3 regions of the Mesorhizobium sp. B283B1A genome follow, and region 2 is predicted to be linked to each of the others. Evidence: predicted binding sites of a transcription regulator. Region 2 holds the regulator's gene; each other region holds the start of a gene.
The links. The regulator LexA, encoded in region 2, represses DNA repair genes until DNA is damaged. The targets are predictions, from matches to a motif close to TGTTCNNNNTGTGTTCNG.
Positions count from the first base shown of each region.

Region 1 (6,766 bases), on a different contig from region 2:
GGCCATTGGGCTGCCCCTTATGTCTGGCCGTGACAGGCCCCGTGCTTTCGACTATCGGTTTTGCCATGACGCTGCCGACCGACCCCGCCGCAAACCTCGCCACCCTTATCCGTTGCGCTTCGGTGACACCAGCCGAAGGCGGCGCGCTCGGCGCGCTGGAAACGATGCTGAAACCGCTCGGCTTCCTGGTCGAGCGGCCGGTGTTTTCCGAGGATGGCACGCCCGACATCGAGAACCTCTATGCAAGGCGCTCCGGCAACGGCCCGCATCTGATGTTTGCCGGTCATACCGATGTCGTGCCGGTCGGCGACGAAGCCGCCTGGACGCATCCGCCTTTCGCCGCCGAAATCGCCAATGGCGAGATGTATGGACGTGGCGCCGTCGACATGAAGGGCGGCATTGCCTGTTTCATCGCCGCCGTGGCGCGCCATGTCGAGGCAAATGGCGGCCCGAAAGGCTCGGTCTCGCTGCTGATCACCGGTGACGAGGAAGGACCCGCCATCAACGGCACGGTCAAGCTGCTCGAATGGGCGGCGTCCCGGGGCGAGAAGTGGGATGCCTCGATCGTCGGCGAGCCGACCAACCCGGATGTGCTCGGCGACATGATCAAGATCGGCCGGCGCGGCTCGATGTCGGGCGCCGTCACCGTCAACGGCCGCCAGGGCCATGCCGCCTATCCGCAGCTTGCCGACAATCCGGTGCGCGGGCTGATGAGCCTGGTCGACGCCTTGCTGCATCCCGTCTTCGACAAGGGGACCAAGGATTTCCAGCCGACCAATCTGGAGATCACCTCAATCGATGTCGGCAACCCGGCCACCAACGTCATCCCGGCGAAGGCGGTCGCTGTCTTCAACATCCGCTTCAACGACACCTGGACGGCCGAAACCCTTCAGGCCGAAATCCACAACCGCCTCGACCAGGCGGCCGGCCGCAAGAAATATCGGCCGGGCAAGAAGACGCCGGTCGATTACGATCTCGTCTGGCGCGACCGACCGAGCCACGTTTTCCTGACCCGCGACGACCGCCTGGTCGAAACGCTTGCCGGCTCGATCAAGTCGGCTGTCGGCAAGGAGCCGACGCTGTCGACCTCGGGCGGCACGTCGGATGCGCGCTTCATCAAGGATTATTGTCCGGTGGTCGAGTTCGGCCTGGTCGGCAAGACCATGCACATGGTCGATGAGCGCGTCGCCATTGCCGATCTCGAAACACTGACGCGAATCTACCAGCGCTTCATCGAAGACTGGTTCGGGCAGGGCTGAACGGCATGCTTTCCGCGGACGAAACCCAAGCTTCGCTGATCGGCGCCTGGCGGCTGATGCTCGGCAAGGTCGACGGCCTGCGCCTGCTCGACCTGTCGGCCGACGGGTTCTGGAACTCGTTCTTCGCCATCATCGTTGCGGCGCCGGCGCTGATCGTCGGCTGGGTCGGCATCGCCAACGAGATCGGCAATCCCGATGCCTTCGCGGGTCGCTTCAGCATGCTGCTGCGGCTGGCGACCGTCGATATCGGCTCCTGGGTGCTGCCGCTGGTCGCGCTCGCCCTGATCGCACCCCGCGCTGGTATCGGTGGCCGTTTCGTCCACTATGTCGTTGCCAGCAACTGGGCCTCGGCGATCACCGCCTGGCTGATGCTGCCGTCGGCGCTGACCAGGCTCTTCCTGTCGTCGGCAAGCCAGGTCTCGAGCCTCGTATCGCTGCTGTTGTTTGCCCTGTCGATGGTGCTGACCTGGCGCATGACGAACGCCACGATCGGCAAGGGAGCGGCGGTCGGCACCGCCGTCTTCGTCGGCATGTTCATCGCGTCGCTGCTGGTGCTGTTCGGGCTGCAGATGCTGCTCGGCATCGCCGTGCCGGACGATGTTGGGGCTCAGAGCCTTTCCGGGTTCTATTCGGGATAATCGACGCCAATGAGGAAAAGCCCGTCGGGCGGCGCCACCTGGCCGCAGGCGGCGCGGTCGCGCGCTTCGAGCGCCGCTTTGAGGTCGCTGGCGCTCCAGCTGCCGTCGCCGACGCGCTTGAGCGAACCGACCATGGAGCGCACCTGGTTGTGCAGGAAGGAGCGTGCTGAAGCCCGCACCTCGATCATGTCGCCCTGTCTGCTCACGTCGAGCCGCTCCAGCGTCCGGACCGGGCTGTTGGCCTGGCACTGCGTCGAGCGGAAGGTGGTGAAGTCGTGCCGCCCGAGCAAGATCTTCGCCGCTTCGTGCATGACGTCGGCGTCGAGCCGCTTCGGCACCCACCAGACCTTGCCCTTTTCCAGAGCCGAGGGCGCGCGCCGGTTGAGGATGCGGTAGAGATAGTGGCGGCCGGTAGCCGAGAAGCGGGCGTCGAAATCGTCGGGGACGACGTCCGCCTTGAGGATGACAACGCGTGCGCCCGCCGCCTGCAGATGGGCGTTGACGGCATCGCGCACCTTGTCGCCAAGCCATGCCTTGGCGAGATCGACATGCGCCACCTGGGCGGTCGCATGCACGCCCGCATCGGTGCGGCCGGCGGCGCGCAGTCGCACCGCCTCGCCGCAGAACTTTTCGATCGCCTCTTCGATCGCCTGCTGCACCGAAGGCTGGTCGGCCTGGTGCTGCCAGCCGGCGAAAAGGCTGCCGTCATATTCGATGTCGAGGCGAAAACGCGGCATGCCGGGCGGCTATACGCTTTCGCCTAGGCGGCGAGAGCGGTGAAGGCGGAAGCGTAGACCAGCCTGCCGGCTTCCGGAGCGTCGCCCCAGGCCAGCGCCTGCAGCGCTTCGCCTTGGTATTCGCTCTCGAACTTTTCGGCCCGCGCATGGCTGTAGCCGAAACGGCCGTAATAGGCCGGATCGCCCAGCACCACGGCCAGCGTCTCGCCGGCATCCTTGAGGCGGATATGCGCCTCGCGGATCAGCGCGCCGCCAATGCCGCTGCCATGGAAGGAGGGCTCCACCGCCAGCGGCGCCAGCGCCACGGCCGCGAAGCTCTTGCCGCCATTTTGGACGAACAGCCGGGAAAACAGGATGTGGCCGACCACTTGCCCATCTTCCTCCGCCACCAGTTCGACGACGGCATCGCCGCCGGTCACCAGCGCATCGACCAGCCCGGCTTCCGCCTGCTGGCCGAAAGCGTGTTCCTCGACGTCGCGAATGGCCTCGCGATCCCGCGGCGTCGCCGCGCGTATCGACATCATGCTCATGAGAACTTCGTTCCTTTTTCGATCTTGGCCCCGCGCAGGAATTCCGACGCGGCAGCGGGCCTTCCGCCCGCGCGTTGAACTTCGACCAGCCTGACCGCCCCTGTTCCGCAGGCCACCGTCAGCCGGTCATCGAGAATGCCTCCCGACTCGCCCAGATCATCCGAAAGCGGCAGGCCTTCGGACAGCTTCGAGCGAAGCAGTTTCAGCCGCTCCGGGCGGCCGCCAATGTCAATCCCGGACCAGGCGCCGGGAAAGGGCGACAGGCCGCGAATGGTGTTGTGGACCTCGGCCGCTGGCCGCGTCCAGTCCACGTGCGTCTCGGATTTATCGATTTTTCTGGCGTAAGTCACCCCGTCCACGGCCTGTGCGGCAAATCTCAGGGTGTTCTCTTCCAGACGCGCCAGCGCTTCCACCATCAGGGCAGCACCGACGCTCATCAACCGATCATGCAGATCGCCGGCCGTCATATCGGGTTCGATGCCGCATTTTTCAACCAGTCCCACCGGCCCGGTGTCCAGCCCCTCATCCATGCGCATCACCATCATGCCGGTTTCCAGGTCGCCCGCCATGATGGCGCGCTGGATGGGAGCCGCGCCCCGCCAGCGCGGCAACAGTGACGCATGGCCGTTGATGCAGCCGAGCCGGGGCGCGTCGAGGACCGCCTTCGGCAGCAGCAACCCATAGGCGACGACCACGGCGATATCGGCCTCCAGGGCAAGCAAAGCGGCCTGCTCGGCTTCGCCTTTCAGCGATACGGGCGTCCGCACCTCGACGCCCAGCCGCTCCGCCTCGCGCTGCACCGGCGACGGCGTCAGTTCCAGCCCGCGCCGTCCGGCGGCGCGTGGCGGCTGGGTATAGACGGCTGCAATCTGGTGTCCCGCTTCGGCAATCGCTCGCAACGTCGGCACCGAAAACTCAGGCGTGCCCATGAAGATGACGCGAAGGGGCATTCCCTATCCCACCAGTTTGCCCGGCGCCTTGTCCTTGGCGAGCTTCTTGAACTTCTTCACCACCATGTCGCGCTTCAGCTTTGAGATGTGGTCGATGAACAGCACGCCGTTGAGATGGTCGATCTCGTGCTGCAGGCAGGTCGCCATCAGCCCCTCGGCCTCCATCTCCTGCAGCTTGCCGTCGCGATCGAGGTATTTTACGCGCACAGAGGCAGGGCGTTCGACCTCGGCGTAATAGTCCGGAATGGACAGGCAGCCTTCTTCGTAGACGGAGCGCTGGTCGGCGCTTTCCAGGATTTCCGGATTGATGAAGACATGCGGCGCCGGCGTCTCGTCTTCCTTGGCGAGATCGATCACCAGCATGCGCAGGGGTTCGCCGATCTGGATCGCGGCCAGCCCGATGCCTGGCGCGTCATACATGGTCGCAAGCATGTCGTCGGCTAATCCGCGCAACGGCGCGTCGACGCGTTCCACCGGCTTGGAAACCTGGCGCAGGATGGGGTCGGGAAGGATGATGAGCGGCTTGATCGGCATGGCGTTCCACCTAAGACGTCCAGCGAAAAGCGTCAACCGGGGCGTCTGAGCCTCGTTCACGTTTTGATCTGTGTCGTCGGGCCGAATCGGCTATGCTGTCCACATGAATGACCTGAGCACCATCCTTTCGGAGCCCGTCGCACGGCTTGGCGCCTCTACGATCACGCTTGGCCACGCGCTGGCTTTCGGCGCATTGCTGTTTCTTGGCCTGTTCGTGGCGCTTGTCGTCGCGCTGTGGCGGTCGGCCAACGCGCGCGCCGTGGCGGCTGCCGAAGCCGCCGACCACGCCCGCGATGCCGAGGCGCGGATGGCCGGCATTCTGCAATCCCAGGCTGAGATGCAGGGCCGCATGGGCGCTATCGCCGAAGTGTTCGGCGCGCGCCAGGCGGAGCTCACGCAATCGATCGGCCAGCGTCTCGACGCCATGACCGGCCGCATCGGCCAGACCATGACCGAACAGACCAAATCCACCCATGAAAGCCTGGCCAAGCTGCAGGAGCGGCTGGCGATCATCGATGTCGCGCAAGGCAACATCCAGTCGCTCGCCGGCCAGGTCGTGCAGTTGCAGGCGATCCTTTCCAACAAGCAGACGCGCGGCGCCTTCGGCCAGTCGCGCATGGAGGCGATCGTCGCCGACGGTCTGCCGCATGGCGCTTACGAGTTCCAGGCGACGCTGTCGAACGGCAGCCGGCCCGATTGCCTGGTGAAAATGCCGAATGGCGCGCCGTCGCTGGCCATCGATGCCAAGTTTCCGCTGGAGGCATGGAACGCCATCCGTGCCGCCGATGGCGCCGACCTGCAGAAGGTCGCGGCCCAGGCCTTCCGCCGCGACATCGAGATCCATGTCCGCGACATCTCGGAAAAATACTTGATCCAGGGCGAGACGCAGGACACCGCCTTCATGTTCGTGCCGTCGGAATCGGTGTTCGCCGAAATCCACGAGAATTTCGAGGCGATCGTCCACAAGGCGCATCGGGCGCGCGTCGTCATCGTTTCGCCGTCGCTGCTGATGCTGTCGATCCAGGTCATCCAGGCCATCCTCAAGGACGCCCGCATGCGCGAACAGGCGCATCTGATCCAGGGCGAGGTGATCCGGCTGATGGAGGATGTCGCGCGGGTCGACGAGCGGGTGCGCAAATTGCAGGTCCATTTCGGCCAGTCGGCCAAGGACATCGACGATATCCTGGTCTCGACATCGAAGGTCACCAAGCGCGGCCAGAAGATCGAGGCGCTGGAATTCGGCGCGCAGCCGGACGGCGATGCCGGCCCGGACGGCGCCTCACGTGCACCTGCCGCGAAGGCCGACGCCGGCCCCCGCGTCGCAGATTCGAAGACCGGGCAGCTCAGGCTGAGGGTCGTCGAAGGCGACGATTGAGGCGCGGCACCTGAACCCGGCGCTACTGCTCCTCCACCGTGGTCATGCCCTGAAATTCAGGCAGCCAGTGCAGCGCCGAGCGGTGCCATTTCTGCAGTGTCGGAACCAGATCCTGACGTTGCCGCGCGGTCCCCACCCGAATTCCATAGACCTTCGGACCATCGCCGACCGACGTGGCGTAAAGGTGCGAGCCGCAGTCTGGGCAAAAGGCCTGGACACGCTTGGCGCCGCTCGCCACGGTCTTGATGTAGATTTTCGGGGTGCCCTGCGTGATCCGGTAGTTGTTTTCCGGCGCCGGAACCGTCACGCGAAAGGCGGTGCCGGTCAGCTGCTGGCAATCCGTGCAATGGCAGATCGACGTCTTTTCCGGGTCGACCTCCGCTTCATAGGTGATGGCGCCACAGTGGCATCCGCCGTCTATCTTCATCGTCGCTCCTCCTGCAATTCGGACCAATCTTAGCGGGGCAAGCCCGCGAGGCAACTTCGCTTTGCTAGTCCAGGGCCGGGTCGGACATGGCACCGATCAGCTTGCGCCGCTGCTCCCAGGTCCCAGTGGTCTGCGGCTTGACGAACAGCCGCGTGATCTCCGGCATTTCTGCCTTCAGGCGCGCCTCGATGCGCTCGACACAGGCCTCGACCTCCGGCGCCGCCAGATGATCCTCGAACTCGATGCTCAGGGCGGCGACGATCTCTGCCGGTCCCATATGGACGGTCAGAACGCCGTTCGCCCGCTGTACCGCCGG
Region 1 is NZ_JAIUIQ010000008.1:168,008-174,773, forward strand. Features, by position in the region: gene dapE (succinyl-diaminopimelate desuccinylase) at 66-1,259, shown strand; gene LB577_RS09275 (transporter) at 1,265-1,897, shown strand; gene truA (tRNA pseudouridine(38-40) synthase TruA) at 1,885-2,634, opposite strand; gene LB577_RS09285 (GNAT family N-acetyltransferase) at 2,658-3,164, opposite strand; gene fmt (methionyl-tRNA formyltransferase) at 3,161-4,114, opposite strand; gene def (peptide deformylase) at 4,118-4,648, opposite strand; gene LB577_RS09300 (DNA recombination protein RmuC) at 4,752-6,023, shown strand; gene LB577_RS09305 (GFA family protein) at 6,046-6,450, opposite strand; gene LB577_RS09310 (cation diffusion facilitator family transporter) at 6,515-6,766, opposite strand, start outside.
Region 1: a site for LexA is predicted at 4,702-4,719, ahead of LB577_RS09300 (DNA recombination protein RmuC). Genes of this name have one in related genera too.

Region 2 (6,766 bases):
CGCCACGGCGCTGTTTGCCATCTGGCATTTCCAGCGGGTGTCGCCGCTCAGCCTGTTCGCCAATCTGGCCGTCATGCCGATCGTCTCACTCGTGATGTTCCTGGCCGTTGCCAGCGCGCTGCTGATGCCGTTCGGCCTGGACGCGCCATCCCTTTACCTGATGGGCAAGGGCCTGACCGCGATGATCGCCATTTCGGCGTGGATATCGGAACGCTCTCCGGTCGATGCGGTCGGGCTCATCTCACAGCAATCCGTTCTGCTGGTGGCAATTGCCCTGGTCATCGCGACGATGGCGACGACGTGGCTGCGGCTTGCAGCGCTTCCATTCGCGCTCGCCGGCTTGCTGGTGGTGTCCGACACGCGCACGCCGGATGTGCTGGTCTCGGAAGACGCGCGGCTGGTCGCGCTGCCGATCGGCGGTGGCGAACTCGCGGTCAGCCGGGCCCGGCCGAACGAATTCACCGTCGACAACTGGAAACGCGCGCTGAGATCCGAAACCATCATCCTGCCGGAGATGTTCGACAAGGCGGATGGACAATTCGATATTGCCGATGCCGTCAGCCTGCCGCCGGGAGCGCCGTTCTATTGCACCGACGGTGTCTGTCTCGCCAGGCACCCGTCCGGTGCGATCATAGCGCATGTCGAAGACCGCAAGGATACCTGGAAGGCCTGTGGCTTCGCCGACCTGATCATCGTCAATGACGCAACGGCCTACGACGCCTGCCACAATCCGCTGGTTCTCGTCGTCACCAAACGGCAGCTCGCCCGCAAGGGCAGCGCGGCCATCTTCTTCGACCGCCAATCTGCCACCGGTCCGCCGACCATCAGTTTCGCGGTGGACAGTCCGTATCGGCCCTGGCACGCGCAGCGAAAGTTTTCGCGCGAGGCGAGGGGCCTGCAGCCCTATCGCAAACCTGACAAGCCAAGTGCCGTGCCGGCTCAGTAGCGCCTGATCAGCCCAACGAGCTTGCCCTGCACTTTGACCCTGTCTGGCCCGAAGATGCGCGTCTCGTAGGCCGGATTGGCGGCTTCAAGCGCAATCGAGGCACCCTTGCGGCGGAACCGCTTCAGAGTCGCTTCCTCCTCGTCGACCAAGGCCACGACGATCTCGCCCGGGCTCGCCGTATCGGCGTTGCGGATAATGACAGTGTCGCCATCGAAGATGCCGGCCTCGATCATCGAGTCGCCCTTGACCTCCAGCGCATAGTGCTCGCCGCCCATGATCATGTCCGGCGGCACCGAGATAGTATGCGTCTGATGCTGGATGGCATCGATGGGCACACCGGCAGCGATGCGACCCATGACCGGGATGGACACCGCTGGAACCGCATCGTCGTCATTGCCGGCAGCGGCAAAGCGCGACGGTGCCGGCTTGATTTGGCGGCCGAGGCTGCCCTGACCGAGACCGCCTTGGCCGAGACTTCCCTGGATGACGCTTGGAGAGAATTTCTTCGCCGCGTTGAGGCCCGGCGCGATCGAATCGGGCAGCCGCAGCACTTCCAGCGCACGCGCCCGGTTGGGCAGCCGGCGAATGAAGCCGCGTTCCTCCAGCGCCGTGATCAAGCGATGGATCCCTGATTTGGAGGCGAGGTCGAGCGCCTCTTTCATCTCGTCGAAGGAGGGCGGAATACCGCTTTCCTTGAGCCGTTCATGAATGAACATCAAGAGTTCATGTTGCTTGCGTGTCAGCATGGCGGCCCCCAAGGCATCTGGACAAGGTTTTGATCCAGAATGGTTCTGATCCAGAATCGAAAAAACAAACCCAGAACAAACACTATCTGTTCCAGTTGTGTTCTGCAACCGTTTAAAGTTTAGTGAATTTGGTAAGAGGGCCGTAATCATTTGCAGGGCCGGACAGGCCGGAAATCGGGGATTTTCGCCCGTTGCCGCCCGTCGCCCGCATTGAAATGTCTTGGTTAATAGCCTGCGGCCAGTCTTGCGACATGGCTCGGCATCAGCGGACGGCTGACCCTGGCGAGGCCGATTTTCGCGCCTGCGATCGGCTTGCCTGCCGTGAACGAAACGAAATCAAAACGCCAACAATCGCCGGTTCGGAAGCAGCCAGCCGATCGCGGGCTTCGGCAATCTCGTCGAGCGTCGGACGATGCGGAGGCGCCGAGATCATCCGGCAACCGCTTTCAGGCTGCCGGCGCGCCCGACGTCCTTGTTCGCGTCGCCGTCCTCGGTGTGGACATAGACGTGCAGCGTATAGCCGATGTGGGCCGTCATCAGCGCTTTTGCCCGCTCGACGTCGCGATCCAGGGCGGCTTCCATGATTGCCGTGTGGTGCTCGATCGCCATCGCCTCGCGCAGCGCGTTCATAGCCTCCTCGTAGCCGTCCTTGAGGCCGGCCGCGGCCCGCAATGTCGGCGCCAGCCCAAGAAAGCGATGGTGCCGGCGCAGCTGATCCGAGATCGTCGAGCGAAACCGCAACAGCCAGCTGGACGTCGCCGCACTCAGCAACGACGCGTGAAAAGCCTCGTGGTTCTCGTCCCACTGATCGACGGCGGCATCCGAGGGGTCGTCCACCGCGGTCTTGCACCGGGCGAGCCGGTAGTGCGCGGTGACAACCGCGTCTTCCCACTCCCGGCCGCCTTTCTCCATCGATTCCTGGAAGAGCGGTATCTCGACGACCATCCTCGCGCGCGCCAGATCCTCAAGTTCGGCGCGGGACACGGGGGCGACCGCAAAGCCGCGATTGCTGATGGCGGTGACCAGGCGTTCGGCTTCGAGGCGCGACAACGCTTCGCGCAGCGGCGTCCAGCCCACTCCGTAGGTGCCGCGCAGAGCGCTGAGCTTGAGCGGGGCGCCCGGCATGAGACGGGTGGTGAGGATATCGCGCCGCAGAAGCTGGTAGGCGGCTTCTGTCTTGGTGGAGTTCTTCTGGTCCTGCATTGCGATCCATTCGTTCTCTGCCATTGGAGAAATTATATATGATGGTGGGTGATGGCAAGAATTATATATAATGTTTGACATGCGCCGAGGGACTGACCATGATCGCTGGAGGTGCCCCGAGGCGGCGCTGATCAAATCTGGGAGGAAATGATGTTGAAGTCGAAATCCGCATGGCTGTCAGGATTGGCCCTGGCAGGCGCATTGATGGTCAGCGCCGGCAGCGCCGCGGCCGATCAGATCCGTATCGGCATTGCCAATTTCGGCGAGCATCCGCAATTGAACGCCGCCATAGCCGGCTTCAAGAAGGCGCTGACGGACAATGGCTTCGTCGAGGGCAAGGACGTCGTCTACACGGAGAGCCATACCAATTTCGACGCATCGCTGGTGCCGCAGATGATCGCCAAGCTGCAGGCCGAGCAGCCCAAGCTAATCTACACCATCACCACGCCGGTCTCGCAGATCGCCAAGAAGGCACTCGCGGGCTCCGGCATTCCGATCGTCTTTGCCGCGGTCACCGATCCGGTGGCGGCCAAGCTGGTGCCGTCGTGGGACGCGGGAGATGAAGGTATGACCGGCGCCAGCGATCTGCAGGATGTCGCCGCGGTGATGGCCTTCACCAAGAAGCTTCTGCCGAACGCCAAGCGCTTCGGCGTGCCTTACAATCCAGGCGAGGCCAATGACGTTGCCCTCGTCGAAAAGATCAAGGCGGCGGCGCCTGCGGCCGGCTTCGAAGTCGTGGAGGTCGGCATCGACAACGTCAATGACATCCAGCAACGCATCGCCTCGCTCGCCGGCAAGGCCGACGTTATCTATGGCCCGGCCTCGAACCTGATCCAGCCGGCGATCGCCGCCGTCTCCGCGGCCGCTCGCCAGGCCGGCATCCCGGTCGTCAACTCCGACGACAGCGCGGTCCGCAACGGCACCGTACCGGCAAGCTTCGCTGTCAATTACACGCAGGTCGGCGTCAATGCGGGTAACATCGCCGCCGAGATCCTCAAGGGCAAGGATCCGAAAACGATCGCGCCATCGCGCCCGGCCTACAAAGACCACATGGCGCAAATCTCCCGCAAGGCGATGGCCGCGTTCGGCATCGAGATACCGGCTTCGATGGCCGATTGCGGCTGCATCGTCGACTGATATCGGGACTGAGGGGGGGGGGGGGGGGGGGGGGGGGGGGCCCGGGGGGGGCGCCGCCCCCCGTCAGGTCAGGGAGGAACGATGCTCGAGATCCGATCCGCGCGCAAAGTATTCTACAGGGGCCAGGCCGACGAGAAGATCGCGCTGGACAGCCTCAGCCTGTCATTGGCGACTGGCGAGTTCGGCATCGTCATCGGCTCCAACGGAGCCGGCAAGAGCAGCATGCTCAACGCCATTTCCGGCGCGCTGATCCTCGATTCCGGCAAGATCCTGATCAATGGCGCCGATGTGACAAATATGCCGGTGCACAAGCGCGCCGCCAAATTGGCGCGGGTCTTCCAGGATCCGATGCGCGGCACCGCCGCCAGCATGACGGTGGCGGAGAACATGCTGCTTGCCGATCTGCGCAGCCACAAGCGCACCTTGCGGCAAGGGTTGAACGCCACAAGGCTCGCCTCCTACAAGGAGCGGCTGTCGATATTGGGCCTCGGCCTTGAAAATCGCCTCGACACGCGCGTCGACCTGCTCTCGGGCGGACAGAGGCAGTCCCTGTCGCTGATCATGGCGGTCGGCGGATCACCTGATTTATTACTGCTCGACGAACATACCGCAGCGCTCGACCCGCGCACGGCCGAGATCGTCATGCAGGCGACGGTGCGCGCCGTCAGCGCGCTGAAGCTGACCACACTGATGGTCACCCACAACATGCAGCACGCCGTCGACTATGGCAGCCGGGTGATCATGCTCGACGCGGGCCGGGTCCTGCTGGAAGTCACCGGCGAGGAAAAGGCCAGGGTCACGGTTATCGATCTGATCGGCCATTTTTCCGTCAAGACCGACCGCATGCTGCTGGCGAGCTGATCCCCATGGGCTTTATTCAGGAAGTTCTCTCCAGCTTCATCGCGATCATGCCGGTCACCCTGGCGCAAAGCCTGATCCTGGCCTTTGTCGTGCTCGGCATCATGATCCCGTTTCGCATGCTGAATTTTCCCGATCTCACCAGCGAAGGCGCGTTTCCGCTGGGCGGCTGCGTCTGCGGCGTGCTTTTGGCTGCCGGAGCAGCGCCGGTGACCGGCATCCTGGTCGCATTCATCGTGGGTTTCGCGGCGGGCTGCTGCACCGCCTTCATCCATCTGCGCTTCCGTATCCACACGCTGCTTGCCGGTATCCTGATGATGACGATGCTCTACAGCATCAATCTTCGCATCATGGGGAAGTCCAATCTCTCCGTCTTCGGTTCGCCCGCGGTGTTCGACTGGGTACCGTTCGCGCGGCCGGGTTTTCCGGCCAGCAAGATCGTCGTCGCCGGCCTTCTCGCGCTCGTCGTCTTCGTGTCGCTCCACATGTTCTTCAGGACCGAGAAAGGGACCGCGGTGCGCGCCGTGGGCGCCAATCCTGATATGGCCGAGGCGCAAGGCATCAATGTCTGGGCGGCGACCATCGGCGGCGTCGGGCTGGCGAGCGCGTTTTCGGCGTCAAGCGGTGCGCTGATGGTGCAGTCGCAGGGTTTCGCCGACGTCAATATGGGGCTGGGCATCCTCATCAACGGACTGGCCGCGCTGATGATCGGCGAGGCGGTTGTCGGCAAGCAGACGGTCTGGCGCCAGCTGCTGGCGCCCTTTGCCGGCGCGATCATCTACTACCAACTGGTGTCGTTCTGCCTTGCCGCCGGCATGCCGCCTCCCGATTTGAAGCTTGCCACGGGCCTGTTCGTGCTCGCCATGCTTGCTCTGCCAAGCCTCAAGCGCAGCCGGGGACCCGCGCCGGCTCGCGAAGCCATTCGTGAATAATCGAGGACATCACCAATCATGAACGCAACGCTCGACCTCAAGGCCGTCGAAGCCATGGATGCGGCGGATCCGGTACGCGCCATGCGCGACCGGTTCACATTGCCGGAGGGTGTGATCTACCTCGACGGCAATTCGCTCGGCGCCGCGGCGCCTGCGGTTTTCAACGAGCTGCAGAAGGCCGCGACCAAAGAGTGGGCGCAGGACCTCATTCGTGCCTGGAACACCGCCGGCTGGTTCGATATGCCGGTCGCGCTTGGCGACCAGCTCGGCCGGCTGATCGGCGCCGCCCCGGGCCAGACGGTGGTCTGCGACACGACTTCGATCAACATCTACAAGGTGCTGCATGCCGCACTCGGGATGCGGCCGGACCGGTCGGTCATCGTCGCCGAGGGCGACAGCTTTCCGACCGATCTTTATATGGCCGAAGGCGTCGCCTCGACTCGGCCGGGTACCGTGCTGCGGCTCGAAGGCGTCGATGCGCCTGATATCGAAGAGCTGATCGACGAGCGCGTCGCGGTCATCTTGGTCAACCACGTCAATTACAAATCCGGCCAGTTGCGTGACATGGCCGCGCTGACACGTAAGGCCCATCAAGCCGGCGCGCTGATCGTCTGGGATCTCTGCCACACCGCCGGCGCCTTGCCGGTCGAGCTCGACAGCGCCAATGCCGATTTCGCCATCGGCTGCACCTACAAATATCTCAATGGCGGTCCGGGCGCTCCGGCCTTCATCTATGCCGCAAAGCGTCATCACGGCGATGTCCACCAGCCGCTGAGCGGCTGGTGGGGCCATGCGCGGCCGTTTGCCTTCGAACAGGGTTTTGCCGCCGGCAGCGGCATCCGGCGCTTCCTGTGCGGCACGCAGCCCGTGCTTTCGATGCGGGCGCTGAAAGGGGCGCTGGATATCTGGGACGATGTCGACATGACAGCGGTGCGCACGAAGAG
Region 2 is NZ_JAIUIQ010000018.1:68,559-75,324, reverse strand. Features, by position in the region: gene LB577_RS17260 (ComEC/Rec2 family competence protein) at 1-946, shown strand, start outside; gene lexA (transcriptional repressor LexA) at 940-1,692, opposite strand; gene LB577_RS17250 (GntR family transcriptional regulator) at 2,122-2,919, opposite strand; gene LB577_RS17245 (ABC transporter substrate-binding protein) at 3,046-4,032, shown strand; gene LB577_RS17240 (ABC transporter ATP-binding protein) at 4,114-4,893, shown strand; gene LB577_RS17235 (ABC transporter permease) at 4,899-5,822, shown strand; gene kynU (kynureninase) at 5,841-6,766, shown strand, end outside.

Region 3 (6,766 bases), on a different contig from region 2:
TGCTGTCGAGGCAATGCCATGATCGCGATCGACGCACAGCGCCTGCTGGGCCGCATCCGTGAACTCGGCGCTGTTGGCCGCGACGCCGAGGGCAGGCTGACCCGGCTGGCCGCTTCCGACACCGACAAGCTCGGCCGCGACCTCTTCGTCGGCTGGCTGCGGCAAGCCGGGCTCGATGTCGCCGTCGACCGCATCGGCAACATCTTCGGCATCTGGCAAGGCGCGGACAATAACGGGCAGGCGCCTGTGCTCATCGGCTCGCATATTGATACGGTCATCGACGCCGGCATTTATGACGGCTGCTACGGCGTGCTTGCCGGGCTGGAGGTGATCGAGACGTTGAAAACGTCGGGCCTTTCGCCATCGCGCCCGCTCGCCGTCGCTGCCTTCACCAACGAGGAAGGTGTGCGCTTCTCTCCCGACATGATGGGATCGCTGGTCTATGCCGGCGGCGTCGATGTCGAGGCGGCGCTCGCCGCTGTCGGGACCGATGGCGGCACGCTCGGCCAGGAACTCGCCCGCATCGGTTATGCTGGTGACCGTGAATCCGGCTTTCTCAAGCCGCACATCTATGTCGAGCTGCATATCGAACAAGGGCCGGTCCTGGAGCGCGAGGGCATTCCGATCGGTGCGGTGGAGAGCCTGCAAGGCATCTCCTGGCAGCGCATCACCATCGACGGCGTCGCCAACCACGCCGGCACCACGCCGATGTCGATGCGCAGCGACGCCGGATATGCGGCGGCGCGCGTGGTCACCTTCCTGCATGACCGGGCAGCGGCTTCCAATTCGCCAACCGTTGCCACTGTCGGCACGATGCGCTTCGAGCCGAACGCCATCAATGTCATTCCATCGCGCGCCGTTTTCACAGTAGACCTGCGCGATCCCGACGAACAGCATTTGCAGGCGGAGGAGGCGGCGCTGGCCGCCTTTCTGGAACGGCTCGCCAACGAGGGCATCACCGTGACGGTCGAGAGGCTGGCGCGCTTCGAGCCCGTCATTTTCGACGGCCGGGTCGTCGAACTGATCGAGGCCGCCGCCAGCAAGCGCGAGCTCGTCTCGAGGCGCATGACCTCGGGCGCCGGCCATGACGCGCAGATGATCGCGCGCATCGCGCCGGCGGCGATGATTTTCGTGCCGAGCGCCGGAGGCATCAGCCACAGTCCCCGCGAGCACACCGAAGATGCCGAGCTTGTCGCCGGCGCCAACATCCTGCTTGATGTGGTCGCCGACCTTGCGGGGATGGGGGAGCGCGGGAATGGCTGAACTCGATTCCGAAACGCTGCAGCTGGAAATGACCGGGTGGCGGCGTGACCTGCACGCGCATCCCGAATTCGGCTTTGAGGAGAAGCGCACCGCGGCCTTCGTCGCCGCCAAGCTGCGCGAATTCGGCTTGGACGATGTCACCGAGGGCGTCGGCGGGACTGGTGTCGTCGGCACGCTGAAGCGCGGCAGCGGCAACCGTGCCATTGCGCTAAGGGCCGACATGGACGCGCTGCGCATCGCCGAGCAGTCGACCGCCTCGTACCGGTCCGGCAATCCCGGACTCATGCATGCCTGCGGCCATGATGGCCACACGGCAATGCTGCTCGGCGCGGCAAAGCGGCTGGCTGCGGAGGGCGGTTTCGACGGCACCGTGCGCTTCATCTTCCAGCCGGCGGAGGAATGGGGCAGGGGCGCGCTGGCCATGCTCGACGATGGCCTGATGCGGCGTTTCCCCTTCGACGAGATATTTGGGCTGCACAACATGCCCGGCCTGCCCATCGGGCATTTCGAGACCCGCGCCGGCCCGATCATGTCGGCCGAAGACATCTTCGAGATCGTGCTCAAGGGGCTCGGCGGCCACGCGGCGCGGCCGCATTCGGGCAACGAAACGCTGGTCGCCGCCTGCGCGCTGGTCACCAATCTGCAGACCATCGTCTCGCGCAGGCTGAGCCCGGCCGACATATCGGTGGTTTCGGTGACCGAACTGATCACCGACGGCACCCGCAATGCGCTGCCCGGCCTGGCCCGCATCCTTGGCGACGCACGCAGCTTCCGCCCCGAGGTCAGCGCCGGGATCGAACGCCAGATGCGTATAATCGCCGAAGGCACCGCCGCCGCTTACAACGTCACCGCCGAAGTGAACTACAGCCGCGAATTCGTGCCGCTGTGCAACGATGCCGAACTGGTCGACGCGGCTTTCGCCGCCGCCAGGGACGTCTTCGAACCCGGCAACATCGCGGTGGCGGGTGAGCCGATGACAGCCTCGGAGGATTTTGCCCGCTTCCTCGACCACGTGCCGGGCTGTTTCGTCTTCCTCGGCAATGGCGAGGCCTCGGCGCCACTTCATAATTCCAGCTATGACTTCAATGATGAGGGGTTGCTATTCGGTGCCAACTTCCATGTCGCCATCGCCAGGCGACGGCTTGGGGTTTGAAAGAAGGCGCCTCGGCGCGCTTTGTCGGGGAAAACCCCCAGAAAAGGCCAAAATCCTCGATCCTGCATGACGAAGCGGCAAGACTCAGCTAGCCTTCCCTTCGCGGCGGACCTGATATCCGCCTGGCCGGCGCTATCAGACTACCTCCCAAGCGGCGCCGGCCTTCTTCTTCGTGGCGCCGCCTTGCTAAATTAGCACTCATTAAATTTGGAATATTCGTACTTCCAGGAAGTTAGGGTCTTGCTGGCATAAGGCGGCGGGTCTTTGGGGACTTGCGGGAAGACAGATGCGCGGGCGGAACTGGATAAAGGCGTTGCGTCAGGACGAAGCGCGGCAGGTGCGTGCGCGTATCGCCGAGCTCGAACGGAACCTGACGGCGGCGTCAGCGTCCCCAAGCCGTCAGCAACGGCACGAAGCCGGGCACGAACTGCGCAATGCCAAGTTCCGCCTCGATCGGCTCGAGGAATGCATCTCGGCGATGCCTTGAACATCCGACCTATTGCAAGGAGCCCAGAACCTGTTGCACGGCCCAGGAGCATTGGATCACTTGCCGACAGTGCCCGTGTTTACGACGGGTTGCTGGCGAGGCTTTGTTCAGCGCCGGGAGCCGTCGTTGGCGGCAATTTGTTGTCGCAGGCCGAAACAGCCAATGCCACCAGGACGAGGCCCAATCTTAGCTTTTTCATCGCTATCGCCTCCTGTCTCAAAACGAGGTGATGTCGGTTTGGTTGCGAATTTCGCGTGAGGGAACAAAACGCCGTTCCTTTGGTTGATCCCGATCACGGGAGAACCGATCCATGGTCCGTTTGCTTCTGGCAGCCACCCTTGCCCTTCTCGCATACCGGCTCGCTCGCAAGATGATCGATGAGGTGCCCGACAATTTCGACCCGCTGTTGCTGCCGGCGCCAAGAAGCGACCGCGAGGCTCTGCGCCGTCAATCGGCGGCGATGGGTGTCGATCCCAAACGGTAGTCCCCAAGCGATAGTCCCCCAAGCGATAGTCTCCAAAGTGGTCGTCCCCTATCGCGCCGCTTCTGTGTTGCGAACAAAGCGGAAACGATGCTTGATGGGCGATGAACCTCGCCGCCCATGATTCGACCTTTGTGGAATCGACCGTCCCGCCCGCCTACCTTGCGCGGCTGAACGACGCCCAGCGCCAGGCCGTCGAGCATGGCGACGGCAAGATCGCGGGGCCTTTGCTGGTCATTGCCGGCGCCGGCTCGGGCAAGACCAACACGTTGGCGCATCGCGTCGCGCACCTGATCGTCAAGGGCGCCGACCCGCGCCGCATCCTGCTGATGACCTTTTCGCGGCGCGCCGCGTCCGAGATGGCGAGACGCGTCGAGCGCATCGCCGGCGAGGTGCTCGGCCGCGACGCGGCGGTGATCACGGATGCGTTGACTTGGGCCGGCACCTTTCATGGCATCGGCGCCCGGCTGCTGCGCGACTATGCGTTGGAGATCGGCCTCGATCCGGCCTTCACCATCCATGATCGCGAGGATTCCGCCGACCTGATGAATCTGGTTCGGCATGAACTCGGCCTCTCGAAGACGGAGGCGCGCTTTCCGACCAAGGGCACCTGCCTCGCCATCTATTCGCGCGCCGTCAACGCGCAGGCGCCGCTGGGCGAAATATTGGGTTCGGCCTTTCCGTGGTGCGCCGGCTGGGCCGAGCAGTTGAAGCAGCTGTTCGCCGGTTACGTCGAGACCAAGCAAGCGCAGAACGTGCTCGATTACGACGATCTGCTGCTCTATTGGGCGCAGATGGCGGCCGAGCCTGAAATCGCGGCCCATCTGGGCGGGCGTTTCGACCATGTGCTCGTCGATGAATACCAGGACACAAACCGGCTGCAGGCTTCGATCCTGATGGCGCTGAAGCCCGACGGTGCCGGGCTGACGGTGGTCGGCGACGATGCGCAGTCGATCTATTCGTTCCGCGCCGCCGAGGTGCGCAACATTCTCGATTTCCCCAAGCAGTTCGCGCAAGCCGCCGATGTGGTGATGCTGGAGCGCAACTACCGCTCGACCGAGACCATCCTCGCCGCCGCCAACGCGGTGATCGGCGAGGCCTCGGAACGCTTCACCAAGAACCTGTGGTCGGAGCGCAAATCCACGGGCAAGCCGAGACTGGTGAGCGTCCGCGACGAGGTCGAGCAGGCGAACTTCGTCTGCGACACCATCCTGGCCGAGCGCGAGGCCGGCACCGCGCTGAAATCCCAGGCGGTGCTGTTTCGTGCCTCGCACCACAGCGGGCCGCTCGAGATCGAGCTGACGCGGCGCAACATTCCCTTCGTAAAGTTCGGCGGTTTGAAGTTCCTCGATGCCGCCCACGTCAAGGATGTGCTGGCGGTGCTGCGCTTCGCCGAAAACCCGCGCGACCGCGTTGCCGGCTTTCGGGTGCTGCAGCTTTTGCCGGGAATTGGCCCTTCGGCCGCCGCGCAGGTCGTCGAGACGATGACATCGGCGCTGGACGAGGCGATGGGCCTGGCCGGATGGCGCCCGCCGCAGCGCGCGGCGGACGACTGGCCAAGCTTCGTCGCGCTCTATTCGGGCCTGCGGGCCGGCGCCAAATGGCCCGCCGATCTCGAACAGGTCAGGCTGTGGTACGAGCCGCATCTGGAGCGCATCCATGAGGACGCGATCACGCGCCGCGCCGACCTTTTGCAACTTGAGCAGATCGGATCGGGTTATGCCTCGCGCGAACGCTTCCTGACCGAGCTGACGCTCGACCCGCCGGACGCGACCAGTGACCAGGCGGGGCCGCCGCATCGGGACGAGGACTATCTGATCCTGTCGACCATCCACTCGGCCAAGGGCCAGGAGTGGAAAAATGTCTTTGTGCTCAACACCGTCGATGGCTGCATCCCGGCCGATCTCGGCGTCGGCACCAAGGAGGACATCGAGGAGGAGCGCCGGCTGCTCTACGTCGCGATGACACGGGCCAAGGACAACCTCAACCTGGTGATGCCGCAGCGCTTCTTCCCCCACGGCCAGGCGGCGCGCGGCGACCGCCATCTCTATGCCTCGCGCACCCGCTTCATCCCGGCCTCGATCCTCGCCGCGTTCGAGCAGGTGTCGTGGCCAAGCGCGCAGGCCACGCAGGGCAGGGCGCCCCGGCCGGACGTGCGCGTCGACATCGGCGCGCGCATGCGTGGCATGTGGAAATAGCCGAGGCCATGCCGCAGCCGCCGATCAGGATCGCCATCGCCGGCGCGCTCGGCCGCATGGGCCGCCAGATGGCTGACGCCGTGCGGGCCGATCCACGGCTGGCGCTCGCCGCTCGCTTTCATCGGCCGGGCATTGTCGGTGATGGGCTGGTTAGCCGCGAGGAGGCGCTTGCCGCGGCCGATTTGGTCATCGACTTCACCACGCCGGCGGCCTCCGCTGACCTGGCAAGGTTTTGCGCTGCTCGCGGCGGGCCAGCCCTTGTTATCGGCTCGACTGGTTTCGATGCGACTGAACTCGCCGACATCGCCGAGGCCGCAAAGACCATCGCCATCGTGCGCTCCGGCAGCTTTTCGCTGGGGCTGAACATGCTGGTCGGATTGGTCGAACGGGCGGCGACAGCGCTCGATCCCGAAGACTGGGACGCCGAGGTCTTCGAGGCGCATCACCGACACAAGATCGACGCGCCGTCGGGCACCGCCTTGATGCTTGGCCAAGCCGTGGCCGGCGGACGCAAGGTCGAACTCGACGCGGTGGCGCGGCGTGTTCGCGATGGCGTCACCGGCGCGCGGCCCGCAGGCGAGATCGGCTTCGCGGTGGTGCGTGGCGGCAGCACCGTCGGCGAGCACAGCGTCAGCTTCGGCACCGAGGGCGAAACGGTTACCCTGTCGCATGCGGCCGGCGACCGCATCATGTTCGCCCGCGGCGCCATCGCTGCCGCGCTCTGGGTGGCGGGGCGCCACCCCGGCGAATACGACATGCGCGACGTGCTGGGTCTGAACGGCTGAACACGCGGCGTGCAGCGTCGCGGCGGCCCGTCGGCCGCTACCGATCCGTAGGTTGCCCTGATTTTCGGCTTTGCCCTGAAAGCTGGATGAAAGGTTGGTGTCATAATTGTTGACAGGCGCCCCCATATTGTCGCGCAAAAAGCGATGGGAGAGAGAGGGGTGCGGGAAACGAACAAAGGGAAGAGGCCATGTCGCTCGCGCGAATTCTGCTTGATTCAGCCGCCACAACCGCACTTGTCGCCACCATGGCCTTGTCCGCGCCGTCCGCACGCGCCGACGAGAAGGTCTCCATCATGGTCGGCGGCTACGAGAAACAGATCTATCTGCCTGCCAAGCTGACCGAAGCGCTCGGCTACTTCAAGGACGAGGGCCTCGACGTCGAGTTGCTGAACGAACCGG
Region 3 is NZ_JAIUIQ010000001.1:52,706-59,471, forward strand. Features, by position in the region: gene LB577_RS00285 (diaminopropionate ammonia-lyase) at 1-22, shown strand, start outside; gene LB577_RS00290 (Zn-dependent hydrolase) at 19-1,263, shown strand; gene LB577_RS00295 (M20 aminoacylase family protein) at 1,256-2,416, shown strand; gene LB577_RS00300 (hypothetical protein) at 2,703-2,903, shown strand; gene LB577_RS00305 (hypothetical protein) at 3,214-3,387, shown strand; gene LB577_RS00310 (ATP-dependent helicase) at 3,489-5,582, shown strand; gene dapB (4-hydroxy-tetrahydrodipicolinate reductase) at 5,591-6,367, shown strand; gene LB577_RS00320 (ABC transporter substrate-binding protein) at 6,613-6,766, shown strand, end outside.
Region 3: a site for LexA is predicted at 3,457-3,474, ahead of LB577_RS00310 (ATP-dependent helicase). Genes of this name have one in related genera too.